Regions from separate parts of the Paenibacillus sp. NRS-1782 genome, predicted to be linked through region 3. Evidence: predicted binding sites of a transcription regulator. Region 3 holds the regulator's gene; each other region holds the start of a gene.

Region 1 (3,194 bases), on a different contig from region 3:
AGTAAACCAAAGACAGTCCAAGGCTGACGCCCCACTTCCGTCATGATCCAACCCGCAGTATTTCCAATAAATGGAAGAGATATACCAAGCATCATCAAGCGGAAGAACCAGCGATGCGAGCCCTCCAATTTTTTACGGAATGTCAGATAAGCTCCGTACAAAGCAAGTGCAATCATGGCACATCCAGCCGCAATCATAATGCGGAAGCTCCAAAATGTAGTACGTACCGGCGGAATATAATTACCGGGGCCGTAGGCTTTTTCGTATTGTGCCTGAAGCTCATTCATCCCCAAAACCCCGCCGGACAGCTTGTTATAGGACAGCAAACTCAAGAGATAAGGAAGCTTAATTTCAAAGCTGTTTTCCTTCTTTTTAGGGTCAATACCTGCGATAACTGTCCAAGGGGCCGGGTCACTACTGTTTTCCCATAGCCCTTCACTCGCAGCCATTTTCATCGGCTGTGTTTCCACCAAATATTGAGCCTGTCCGTGACCAAACATCGGGATTAACATCGAACTAATCAAGGCAACAATAATACTTACTTTGAAAGAAGGCTTGAAAAAATCCAGATTCTTCTTGTGCATCAGCTTCCATGCGCTAATACCCGCGACGAGAAAAGCGCCTGTCGCAAAAGCTGCAAACAGCGTATGTGGAAACTCCCATAGCAGTTGTTCGTTCGTCAACAGAGCGAAAAAATCTTTCATTTCTGCGCGACCGTTATGAATCTCGTATCCTACCGGACGCTGCATGAATGAGTTGGCCGCCAAAATCCACAGGGCAGACAGCATCGTACCGATGGATACCAGCCACATACAGGTTAAATGGACTGCTTTGGACAGCCGTTCCCAGCCGAATACCCACAATCCGATAAAGGTTGATTCCAGGAAAAAGGCAAGCAGTGCCTCAATCGCCAGCGGCGTACCGAACACATCACCGACAAAACGGGAAAAGTCAGACCAGTTCATCCCGAACTGGAACTCCTGCAAAATCCCGGTGACCACGCCTACTGCAAAGTTAATCAGCAAAAAAGTTCCCCAGAATTGAGCCATTTTTTTGTACAAATCATTTTTTTTGATTACATACATAGTCTCCATAATCGCCACCAGCAACGACAATCCAATGGAGATCGGTACATAAACAAAGTGAAGAATTGTTGTGGTTGCAAACTGCAACCGTGCCAATTCTAATACGTCCATGATGTTATTCCTCCCCTTGCGCTTCTCTTTAGAATGAATGTTAATAATTAGGTTCTGAAGCCTTCCTTCATCCTTGTGATTGTATTCACATTATTACATATGGAACGATCACTTTTTATGAATAGCCCCCTCAGGCATCTTCATTACGGAATCACATGACCCGGCTTCAGAATATCATCATTATATAGAATAGATTTGATAGAAATAGAATCGAAAGTGTGAACATCGTGTCAAAGCTGTGTCTTAATGATGTCTAATTTATGAAAACAGCTCAAATCTTCTAGTTAGTGTGACATTTTCGATTGATCTATCCAAATTTTTTCCATGAAAAAAGCCTCTCTTCGCTCGGAGACTTTACTCCGACATCCGCAAGAGAGACTTCATTAATTGAACCCACGGGAATCCATCAACTGCCATCCGTCCCTCTGTTCTTCTGAACCCGACTACGATAGGAGGAAGGCGACATCCCCGCATATTTTTTGAATTTGCCGTGAAAATAATCGGCATTGGCATATCCGACACGTCCTGCCACCTGATGCACCCTGATTCCCTGTGCAAGCAATTCCCTTGCCCGCTCGATCCTCACCTTGTCCAGATAGGCGTTAAAAGCTTCGCCCGTATGGCTTTTGAACAATTTGCCCAAATAGCCGCTGTTGTAATTAAACATATCCGCCAACAGCTCCAAGCGCAAATTCTCATCATAATGACTATGAATGAAATCAATCAATTGTTTCATGATCGTTTCCTTACCACCTGAATCGGTCTGACCTATCCACTGCACCATATGCTCCACCGACCGATCCACCAGCTCTCCCAAGGTTGAATAGGCATATACATCCGTAATCAAGCGGGAATGCTCTTCCAGCACCGTACGGCTCTGTTCCTGTCCAGCCGCATACTTGTTCAGCGCCAAGGTAAATGTCCGTGCAAAAGCCGCCTTGATTTCAGCCTCTGAGCGATAGAGCTGTGGAAATTGGACCTCCATTTCCTTCAATACATGTATTGCAGCTTCACGATTGGACATATCCAGCGCGTAGTACAGCTTCTCTGCATAACGCATGGGGTCTGAGGCTTTGTCCGTCGTTTCGCGCATTTCCTCGTCCGAAGCTTCCAAATCGTGCAGGTCACTGGTAAGCATAACCCTTTCCGCCCGGAAAAAAAAAGTACGCTCCAGTAGACGCAGCGCCTGTTCAAAAGAACTCGGAATATCATGAAGTCTCTTCACAGGATCTCCAGCAGCTACGTATATTTTCGTTGCCCACGGCTTTAGCTCCTGTCGCCAGGAAGCCAGCAATCGAACAGCATTTTCTTCTGTGTCCACCGTGGCAGGAAGTAGCACGCCTGTATATATTCCGGCCTCGAATACAATCCCCCTGCCCTGCTCCCCGCACATTTCCGTTAGCCGCAGCTTTGCTGCCGACTGCCGGGCTTGCCGATCCCAGTCGGGTATCCGTAGATCCAGCAGTACGACCTGATAGCTTCCCCAATCCAAAGAGGGTAGCGCCGGATGCTGGCCATGATGTTCGGCTTGCTCCGTTCCTCCGTGGAGAGGGTTGCTGTGCTCCAATGCACCACGATTAGCCTGATCTTCCTGAACCGGAAACAGCAGGATTTCGATCCAATCGCGCTCATGGACAGGTGGACTTCCCCACTTGCCGTCTTCTTTTTCGCTCTCAATGCTTCGACGTACCCGTTTCAACTCTGTCGTCATTTCTTCTTCGTCCACAGGCTTCAATAAATAACCATCCACGCCAAAGCCCATCGCCTGCCGCGCATAATCAAAGTCCGCATATCCGCTTAAAATGAGAAAGTGAAAAGGCTCGCCGTTCAATTCGCGTATGCTCCGTATGACCTCCAGCCCGCTCATCCCCGGCATGCGTATATCAACAATGACCAGTTCCGGCCGATGCTCCCTAAATTTATCCAATGCCTCGCGCCCGTTCCCTGCGGTATCTACAATATGAAAGCCGCAGTCTCTCCAATCAATAATGGAGGTCA
Region 2 (3,194 bases), on a different contig from region 3:
AAAAGGTATTTTGGATGCGTCAAGAGGGACGCTGTGACAAAGAGATTATTTTTCAGGGAGACCACACCTTCTCCTCCGGTAAAGAGCGACAGCGGTTGATCGACCGGACGCTGGAATGGCTGGATGAGCAGGAGAATATTCAGCGGGATTGGCAGCACTGGATGATCTGATTTCAGGCTGCAACGGATTGTATTGGAAATTACGCCTCCACCGGAGTAAAATGGAAGAGTAACACTATACTGGCGTGTGGAGGTTGGCAGCGATGACATTACCCTCAATTTTTGTTGCGCACGGTTCACCGACACTGGCTTTAGAAAACAACGCATACACCAGCTTTCTTGCAGAGCTGGGCGCGAGCCTGCCCCGACCCAAAGGAATAGTCATCTTTTCCGCGCATTGGGATAGTGCTGATCAATGTATCGGGGCGGATGACCGGCATGCGACGTTGCACGATTTCTATGGCTTTCCTGAACAAATGTACACACTTGATTACCCTGCACCAGGCGATCCGAAGCTGTATGAGGAGATAAAGCATCTGTTCAGTCAGCATAACCTGTTCCACCAGCCGGTACGGAACCGGGGACTGGATCATGGAGCATGGGTGGTTTTGCGGCATATATATCCTGATGTGAACATCCCGGTCGTCCCGCTCTCCATTGATTCCAGACGTGCTCCGCAGGAGCAGTATGAGATTGGGCGGATGCTGGCACCGTTGCGTGAACAGGGCATATTGATCATCGGAAGCGGCGGATTGGTCCACAACTTGCGAACACTCAAGCAGACGAATGAGCCAGCAGATTGGGCGGTTCAATATGATAACTGGATCGGTCAGCAGCTTCAGGAATGGAATTTACGTCATTTGTTCCAATATGATAAAAAGGCTCCTTATGCCAAACAGGCGGTTCCCTCTTATGGGATAGAGCATTTTTCGCCGCTGTTTTACGCGATGGGGGCTGCGGATGACCAGCGCTCGGCGCAGAAGCTTTTTCAGTCCTATGTCCTGGGCTCACTGAGTCTCAATTGTTGGGTTTTCGGTCAAGAACGTGATACGTAAATGTGAAAAAAGAACGTTCGAATCTATAAACCACGGCAGCATAGCTGCACAAAAAAACAACCATTAGCCCGGAGGGTAACGGTTGTTTTTTTGGGTAGCTTAAGCTATTTTTCGAGCAGGATCTGCTGGAAAGGTATCTTTATTTTTACGGAACAGTCCACGCAGGAAGGGCAATACCCAACGATCCAAGCCAATCCGTCCAGCGTTTGCGCCAGCAACGACAAGGAAGATTTCAAACAGCAGGTAGATTGCATTGGTGCTTACTGTGCCCGAGAATAGGAACGAGAAGTTCATAACCATTGCCATCAAGGCAGCTAATGTAGTCAGTGTACCAAGAAGCAGGCCAACTCCGACCAGGAACTCACCCAGTGGGATCAGGACGTTGAACAGACCGACATTGGGTAGAGCAAAGGCTTCAAGGAACGAACCCCACCAGCCTTGTACAGCGGGGTGTTCTCCGCCTGTCTTAGCAATGGCCCCCGAGATAAATCCGCCTGCATCGAATCCGCCAGTCAGCTTCTCAAGTCCATGGGTCATCCATTCATAACCCAGATAAACCCGTACTACAGTCAGCAGCCACATCGCTACTTTATTTTCTCGCAACCAGTTGTTAAACATTCAAACCACTCCTCTTTCTTATCTCTTATAATGTTGGTTGTATTTCATTGGTTTGGGATGATCATCTCTGCTACACCCTTATTGTATTAGGTTCAGTTACAGTTATTTGTGATAAAAATCACAAAGTATGAATATTTTTTAAATTTTAATGTCTTCAGATAAGTATTCTATAGTGATGAGGAGCTTCAATCAAGACAAAAACAGGAAATAACGCTTATAATGAGAAAAATGTCTAACTGGAGGGATGAATTTGTTCGGGCCCATTTTCAATCGAAGCCAATGGTTGCGTGTGATGACCTCGGTTTTGCTATGTATGACCATGATGTCCTGTTCTGCTATGTCCAAATCGGGTGAATCAGAACCCGTGCCCCAACCCATTAAGCAACAAACACAGCCGGAAGCGCTTGAACCGTCCAAGGAAACGAATATTCCGGCATTTACAGCTCCGCTTACCGGCCTTCCGGTGGAGCAGCGTGTTCTGGAACGACCGCTTGCGATTATGATTAATAATGCTCCAGCCGCACGACCTCAGGCGGGACTTAGCGAGGCTGACATGGTATATGAAGTTCTCGCAGAAGGTGGAATTACACGTTTGGTAGCTTTTTTCCAAAGTCATGGTGGTGATGTGAAAATAGGTCCGGTCCGCAGCATCCGGCCGTATCTGATTGAGCTGGGCGAAACTTACGGGGCGTTGCCGATACACGCCGGGGGAAGTACAGATGCCTATGCGATTTTACAGCAGCAACGAAAAGAGCATCTGGATGAGATTTCGAATGGGGGAGCTTACTTCTGGAGAAGCAAGGATCGCCGTCCTCCACACAATCTGTACACAGATGTGAACAGACTTCGCCAAGGAAGCGAAAGTAAAGGCTACGCCAAGCAGACGGTGGTTCCGGTATATAACTACCTTAAATTCGGTGAAGCTTCGATCATGGGAGACGGGGAGGCAGTATCTTTGCAAATCCGCTTTTTGCTTAAAAGCTACAAGGTATCTTACATCTACGATCCGTCAGATCAGCAATATAAGCGTTTTGTGAACGAAAAGTCACATGTGGATCAAAACAATAACAAGCAGCTCTCTGCGGCCAATGTCATTGTGATGAGCACCAGGCACCAAATGCTGGATGATGTAGGTCGATTGAGCGTTGAGCTTAAAGGCGGTGGAGAGGCTATGTTGTTTCAACAAGGGAAGTTGATACACGCCGAGTGGCAGCATACGCCCGGTGATGCTATTCGTTTTATGAAAAATGGAGTTGAAATTCCATTGGTACCAGGTACATCCTATATACATGTGGTTCCGGCGGACGTTTCGCTGAACGAGCATGTAAGTGTAGAAGTAAAATGAGGAATCCATAATCCACCTTTCTAGATATAATTTGTCGCATAATGAACTTCCTTGTCGGGCAATGTATACTTAATATTATGAAATTTGCCTTTACAAACTTTACAAAAACATTGATGAGTGTGATAAGATAGCAAAGGTTGTCTAATGCAGTCGAAACAGGTTGCGGATATTTTCGTA
Region 3 (3,194 bases):
ACCTGACGACCGTTAACCCATACATGGGCTACGTCTTTGGCGCTTGCAGAGTATACCGCATGGGAAATGAGATCCGTACGCGGCAAGAAATGAGCCTGATTGAGATCAAGCGCGATAAAGTCAGCCTTGTTGCCTGCTGCCAGCGCCCCTACCTCATTCAAGCCAATCGACTTCGCTCCGTACTCCGTTGCTAGACGCAACGCCTCACCCGCAGGAACTGCGGTTGGGTCGCCAGATACTCCCTTGTGAATGAGTGCAGCCAGACGCATTTCCTCGAACATATCCAGGTTATTGTTACTGGCGGGACCGTCTGTTCCGAGAGAGACAGTAACGCCTGCACGGAGCAGATCAGGCACTCTTGCCACACCGCTCGCCAGCTTCAAGTTGCTGCCCGGATTATGCGAAACCGCTACACCACGTTCAGCCAACAAAGCTATTTCTTCGTCATTCAAATGAACAGCATGGGCAACAAGCGATGGACGGGAGAAAAAGCCGAGCTTATCCAAATGCGCAACCGGGCGCAAGCCGTAGTCGCGTACGTTTTGCTCTACTTCGGCAATCGTTTCGGACATATGCGTATGCAACGGTAAGTCCAACTCATGCGCAGCCTGCACGAATTTTTCGATAAACGCAGGCGGACACGTATACGGCGCATGCGGAGACATCATAGTCGTAATGCGACCGTCTGCTTTTCCATGCCAATTACGCGCAAAATTCACAGCCTCAGCCAGCTTGATCCGCTGCTCTTCCTCCGAACATAATCCAATCGTTCCACGCATCAGACTGGCACGAATGCCGGACTCTTCAGCTACACGAGCCACCTCGTCCATATGATCATACATGTCCAAAAAGGTGGTTGTACCACCTTTCAGCATTTCCAGCACGGACAAGGACGTACCCCAGTACACATCCGTAGACGTAAACTTGGCTTCCATCGGCCACATTTTTTCCTGAAGCCATACTTGAAGAGCCAGATCGTCCCCATGCCCGCGCAGCAGAGACATCGCCGCATGACCATGTGTATTAATCAGGCCAGGTAAAAACAGCAGCCCGTTACCATCAATTGCTTCCGTCTCTTCCTCACCCGCTGGCAAAGTCTCGCCAATATAGGTAATGCGGCTGTCCTCCACGATCATATAGCCGTGGATTACCCCCGCTTCCGGTCTGTTCACGGCAAAAGAGCCGTTCTTAATCATCCATTTATTTTCCATCATGTTGCATATCTTCCTTTCCGTCTTCCAAATAATAAGCGAGGCTTAACAAATCTGTTGTAAAATCTGTGACATGTATTCGAATATTTGCTGGTGCTTTGAGAGTGGTCGGGGCAAAGTTCAAAATCGCTCCAATCCCGCTATTTATGAGCCTGTCAGCCACGTTCTGAGCTTCAAAATCCGGTACGGTAATAATCCCGATCCGAATGTTTTGTTCCTTCACGGTCGCTTCCAGTTCATCCATTGGCTGTACGACCAGCGTATTGATCTTGGTTCCGACCTTATCTGGCACAGCATCAAATACTGCTACAATTTTCATATTGTCTTTTAAATAAGCATTATAATTCGAAAGGGCTTGCCCCAGATTACCTGCTCCGACCAATACCACGTTAATTTGCTGATCGATTTTCAGGATATGGCGTATTTTCTCGATAAGATAAGTAACATCATAGCCGATACCCTTACGGCCAAAATCTCCAAAATACGCTAGATCCTTACGAATTTGAGCCGGATTCAAATCCAGTCTTTGTCCTAACTCCTGGGAAGAGACCGTAGCCACCTCCCGTTTGTGCAGTGCATTCAGATAACGTAAATATACGGGTAACCTCCGTACGACAGCCTCTGAAATTTTATCTGATTTCATACATGCTCCCCCTAATTGTAACGGATATATATAGATGTCCGTCCGTTATACCTCTGTCTCCGGGGCGGATTGGAGCCACTCGGCGATACGGGGCACCATTTGCTCCGTCGGCATATGCTCCATTTTTGGTCCCGGTAACGAGTACAAAAAGTGCTTCCCGTAATAGGATTCGATCACACGCGTATCATAAACGATAACAACCCCGTGGTCGCTCGCGGTACGTACCAAACGTCCAAATCCCTGTTTGAAGCGAATGACAGCCTGTGGAACAGACAGCTTCATAAAAGGATTTTTCTTCTGCTGCTGGAGCAGCTCACTTTTAGCCTCCAGCAGCGGGTGATTGGGCGGTTGGAACGGCAAGCGGACGATAGCCAGACACGTCAGCGCCTTGCCCGGAATATCGACGCCTTCCCAAAAGCTGCTGGTTCCCAGCAACACAGAAGCTTTAGCTTCCTGAAAACGTCGGGTCAGCTTGCTGCGACTCCCACTGTCCACGCCCTGCCCCAGCACGGTGATGTCACTGGATGCTAACGCCTCCTTAAGCGGCTCATACACCTGCCGGAGCATGCGATAGGAGGTAAAGAGAACGAGCATTCTCCCCCGCGTCGCTTGGGCAGTCGCACCTAGCGAGCTGACGAGCATATCTACAAAATGCTCATCTCCTACACTGCCCTTCACGCTCGGGAAATCCCTTGGAATGACTAGCAACACCTGATCCCTGTAGTTAAAGGGTGACGGGAGCTGCGTAGTCATCAGCCGCCCTTGATCTGCGGCCTCCTGCAAGCCGAGCTGATCGGTCATGTACTGAAACGACTTATCCACCGACAAGGTAGCAGACGTCAGAATAATGCTCCTTTTCTTGTCAAAAAACATTTCTTTCAGCTGGCGGCTCACATCGACGGGCACCGCATAAAATTGTAGCGACTTGCTGCGGAACTGTCCGCTCGCTTCGAGCCAATATACGGTCGTCTCATCATCCATCCGCATGAAAAAGCGCAAGCTTTCCCTAATGCCTGCCAAATCCTTAAGCAGCCCCGTAATATCTGTAATGAGGCTGTCAGCCGCATAATCGTCATGTTCTTCCTTCACATCGAGCATCAGCTTGTCGCCCCTGCGCAAAATTTCGCTCATCGTTACATAAAGCTGATTTTCCAGCGCAGCAGCCTGATCCCACTTGGCAGGCTTGGCCGACGGCTTGAGACGGGAAGAAAACTGCCCTGTTTCGCCCGGTGTCGCATCACTTCGCTCCGGCAGCATGCCAAACAGCTTGTCGCTCAGCAGATCCCAAGTCTCCTTGACCTCCAGCACGAGCGGATACAGTTGGTCAATGGTAGAAGCCC
Region 4 (3,194 bases), on a different contig from region 3:
TGCGAACTTTGTTGCAAATGGCTCCTTTCGTAATAGGATGATCCGGATTACCGGTCACCTTGACGATCTTTCCATCTTCCTTGTGAAGCAGGAGCCCGCACGTATCCGGGCAATCCAGCGGACATACAGCCGGAAAAACACCGTCCGTACGCTCCGTCGTTCGCTGCCCCCTTTGCAAGTCTTGCTGAAGCACAGCCTCAGGAGGCGCGCTGTTGCGATGATCCATGGTGTTGATGCTCCTTTCCGTTACCGTTTCCAAAAATTACACTGTTCTTATCATATATACAGCTATGTCCTATGGCAAGAGAAGGATTTTGCCAACCCAAATCCGTCCACAAAGCTCAAAAAATCCGCTTGCTGCTCACAGCAAAACGGATTTCTAATATTCTATATTTTTTTTGATCATACCTGTTTCAGTATTGCATACCAAGGGTAAAAGAGATCAAGGCATTATGGACGAGAGCACACTCATCCTCCATGCCAAATCATGGACCACTCCCAAAAAAATCCGCCATGACAGGTTTCGTTCCCCCGGACCTGCCATGGCGGATTTGCTTTGTTCCCATTTTTTCAAAGCGCTGCTTAATCAAGCATGGTCACTCAACGGAGTTGTTGCAGTAGACGAAGGTGCCTGAGATGAATCATTCACAGAATGTACAGCGGAATGGGGCTTTTTCAAATATGCCAACCAGTAAGCTCCAGCTACGAACATGCTTCCTCCCACCAAATTCCCCAGCCAAACCGGAATGAAGTTCATGACATAATCTGCCCATGAAAAATGACCTGCGAAAATAGCCGCCGGAATCAGAAACATATTGGCTACAACGTGCTGGAATCCGATAGCTACAAAGGCCATTGTTGGGAACCAGATCCCCATAATTTTGCCACCGATCGAATCCGTGCTATACGCCAGCCATACAGCCAGCGCTACCAGCCAGTTACATCCAATACCGGATATAAACGATTGCAAAAAACTCTCATGCAGCTTGTGTCCCGCCATATCAACCACTTTGTCCAAATAAGGTCCTGTCTCGGTTAAACCCAGCACATGACCAAAGAAAAAGGCAACAAACAACGCGCCTGCAAAATTACTAAGCGTAATAATCGCCAAATTACGGAACATCGCCCCGGTCTTGATCCGTCCTGCCCATCTCGCCAAAGGGACAGCCATCATATTACCAGTCAGCAATTCTCCGCCTCCGATCAATACCAATACCAGACCTACAGGGAACACGGCTGCTCCAATAAAGGTAGCGATACTTCCCCATTCTTTGGGTGCGCTTGCGATAACACGTATATCCAGCAAAAAACCAAGCGCAATGAATGCACCTGCCAAAAATCCCAATACCACCGCCACAGTCCATGGATTGTTCGCTTTGGCCACTCCTGTTTCCACCGTCTTTTCAGCAATCTGCACCGGTTTATAACTTGCCATATATTCCGCTCCTTTAACATCTTTTCACTCGAATGTTCTCTCTCATATTTTATTTAAAATCAGTGATTTTGTTTGTGAAAAAAATCACTTTAATGAATATTAAAAAAAACAGCCCTTGGATAAAGGGCTGTTTTTCATGTATTATTACGTCTACTGCGCCTACTATGCGCTTTACATTTAGTTGTATTCTTCCTTTTCAACTGCTCTCAAGAACCAAATAACTCCGCCGAGGCCTCCCAGCGCCACGACTACAAGAAAAAGGATATAAAACAAATCCATAAGCTACTTACCCCCTAATCCTTATGCTACTATATATTGTACTATAAGGATTCGTGCATACGTCTCAGATTGTTGACAAACTTATGAACAATGTCACAGACAAAATGAATTATACGGTAATTGGCTTCCGTTCAGTTATTGGCGGCAATGCTTGCAAACCCGCTGCATTCAAGAAATTCCAAGGCTTGTTATAATGCGGCTGGAAGAAGAAATCCACAAAGGCCAGTTGATCAATGGTCATATGATTTTGGATCGCCACCGACAGGGTATTAATCGATTGGGTCAAATCTACCTTCGACATCATTTGTGCCCCGACAATTCTCCGTGTTTCCTGCTCATATACAACCTTCAGCAGCACCTTTTCCGACGTTGGCATAAATTCAGGACGGTAGCTGTCCTCAATGGTTACAGCCTCTACAGCCATACCTTCGTCTGCTGCTGCCGCTTCCGTCAAACCTGTTCCTGCAATATTATCTTCATAAATTTTAATACCCGAAGTTCCCTGTGTTCCCATATAGGCAATGGTCGGTTGAACCAAATTGCGTGCCACCAGGGTACCCATACGAACAGCGTTGGTTGCCAATGGAATATAAGCTGTTTTGCCTGTCGGGTTGTAGCGGATTGCACAGCTATCGCCTGCGGCAAATACGTCCGGGCAGCTGCTTTGCATATAATTGTCCACAATGATCGCGCCGTTGGGCAGCATGTCTACCTGACCTTTAAGCAGATCCGTTTGAGGACGGAAGCCGATACAGAGAATAGCAAGCTCTGTTTCATATTCTCCTTTGGATGTAACCACTTTATTCACCTTACCGTTACTTCCTTCAAAACGGCTCACTGTTTCTCCCAGCACCAGCTTGATGCCATGTTGCTTCAAGGAACCTTCAATTCGGTCTGTATATTCCGGGTCCAAATATTTATTCAAAATACGATCCGCGCTGTCAATCAGCGTAACGTTCTTACCGTTCATTTGAAAAGCTTCCACCAGCTCAACACCGATATATCCGGCTCCGACAACTGTAATGTTCTGTACATGCTTGGCTTTCTCAATGATGTCATTGGAATGATTATAGTTTTTGCAGAGCAGAATATGATCAAGCTCAATACCTTCAAGCTTCGGAATAATAGGCCACGAGCCTGTAGTTACAATCAATTTATCAAAGGTGTCCGTGAATTCCTCTCCTGTTTGGAGATTGCGTGCTTGCAGCGTTTTGCCTGCTGTATCGACATTCGTTACCTCATGAAGCATCTTGGTCACGACACCCAGCTCAGCCAGTTCATTCGGAGAAGAATAAAATAAACCGTGCGGATCTTTGACGACACCACCTACGTACAGTGCAATACCACAGGATAAAAACGAAATATTGTCATTACGCTCATAAACGGTAATTTCTGCATCTGGATAGCATTTGGCTGTGTTGACGATGGCTGCCGTACCTGCGTGTGTACATCCGATAACTGCTACTTTCATGTTGAATTC

The links. Region 3 encodes Rex, which represses fermentation and respiration genes when NADH is low (regulators of the CRP and FNR family bind a similar motif). Its sites were predicted from a motif close to TTGTGAAATATTTCACAA; they were not measured.
Region 1: the regulator Rex is predicted to act here: its motif matches at 1,270-1,287, upstream of ACIFQM_RS04390 (cytochrome ubiquinol oxidase subunit I).
Region 2: the regulator Rex is predicted to act here: its motif matches at 1,779-1,796, upstream of ACIFQM_RS03720 (DoxX family membrane protein).
Region 4: the regulator Rex is predicted to act here: its motif matches at 1,508-1,525, upstream of ACIFQM_RS10540 (formate/nitrite transporter family protein).

Annotation. Positions count from the first base shown of each region.
Region 1 is NZ_JBITPH010000012.1:76,470-79,663, reverse strand. It holds gene ACIFQM_RS04390 (cytochrome ubiquinol oxidase subunit I) at 1-1,196, opposite strand, end outside; gene ACIFQM_RS04385 (response regulator) at 1,603-3,194, opposite strand, start outside.
Region 2 is NZ_JBITPH010000010.1:42,345-45,538, forward strand. It holds gene ACIFQM_RS03710 (alpha/beta hydrolase family protein) at 1-170, shown strand, start outside; gene ACIFQM_RS03715 (dioxygenase family protein) at 263-1,054, shown strand; gene ACIFQM_RS03720 (DoxX family membrane protein) at 1,154-1,672, opposite strand; gene ACIFQM_RS03725 (DUF3048 domain-containing protein) at 1,917-3,017, shown strand.
Region 3 is NZ_JBITPH010000051.1:59,276-62,469, forward strand. It holds gene ACIFQM_RS19840 (amidohydrolase) at 1-1,214, opposite strand, end outside; gene ACIFQM_RS19845 (redox-sensing transcriptional repressor Rex) at 1,201-1,854, opposite strand; gene dinG (ATP-dependent DNA helicase DinG) at 1,900-3,194, opposite strand, start outside.
Region 4 is NZ_JBITPH010000024.1:17,508-20,701, reverse strand. It holds gene ACIFQM_RS10545 (molybdopterin-containing oxidoreductase family protein) at 1-226, opposite strand, end outside; gene ACIFQM_RS10540 (formate/nitrite transporter family protein) at 587-1,435, opposite strand; gene ACIFQM_RS10535 (FAD-dependent oxidoreductase) at 1,824-3,185, opposite strand.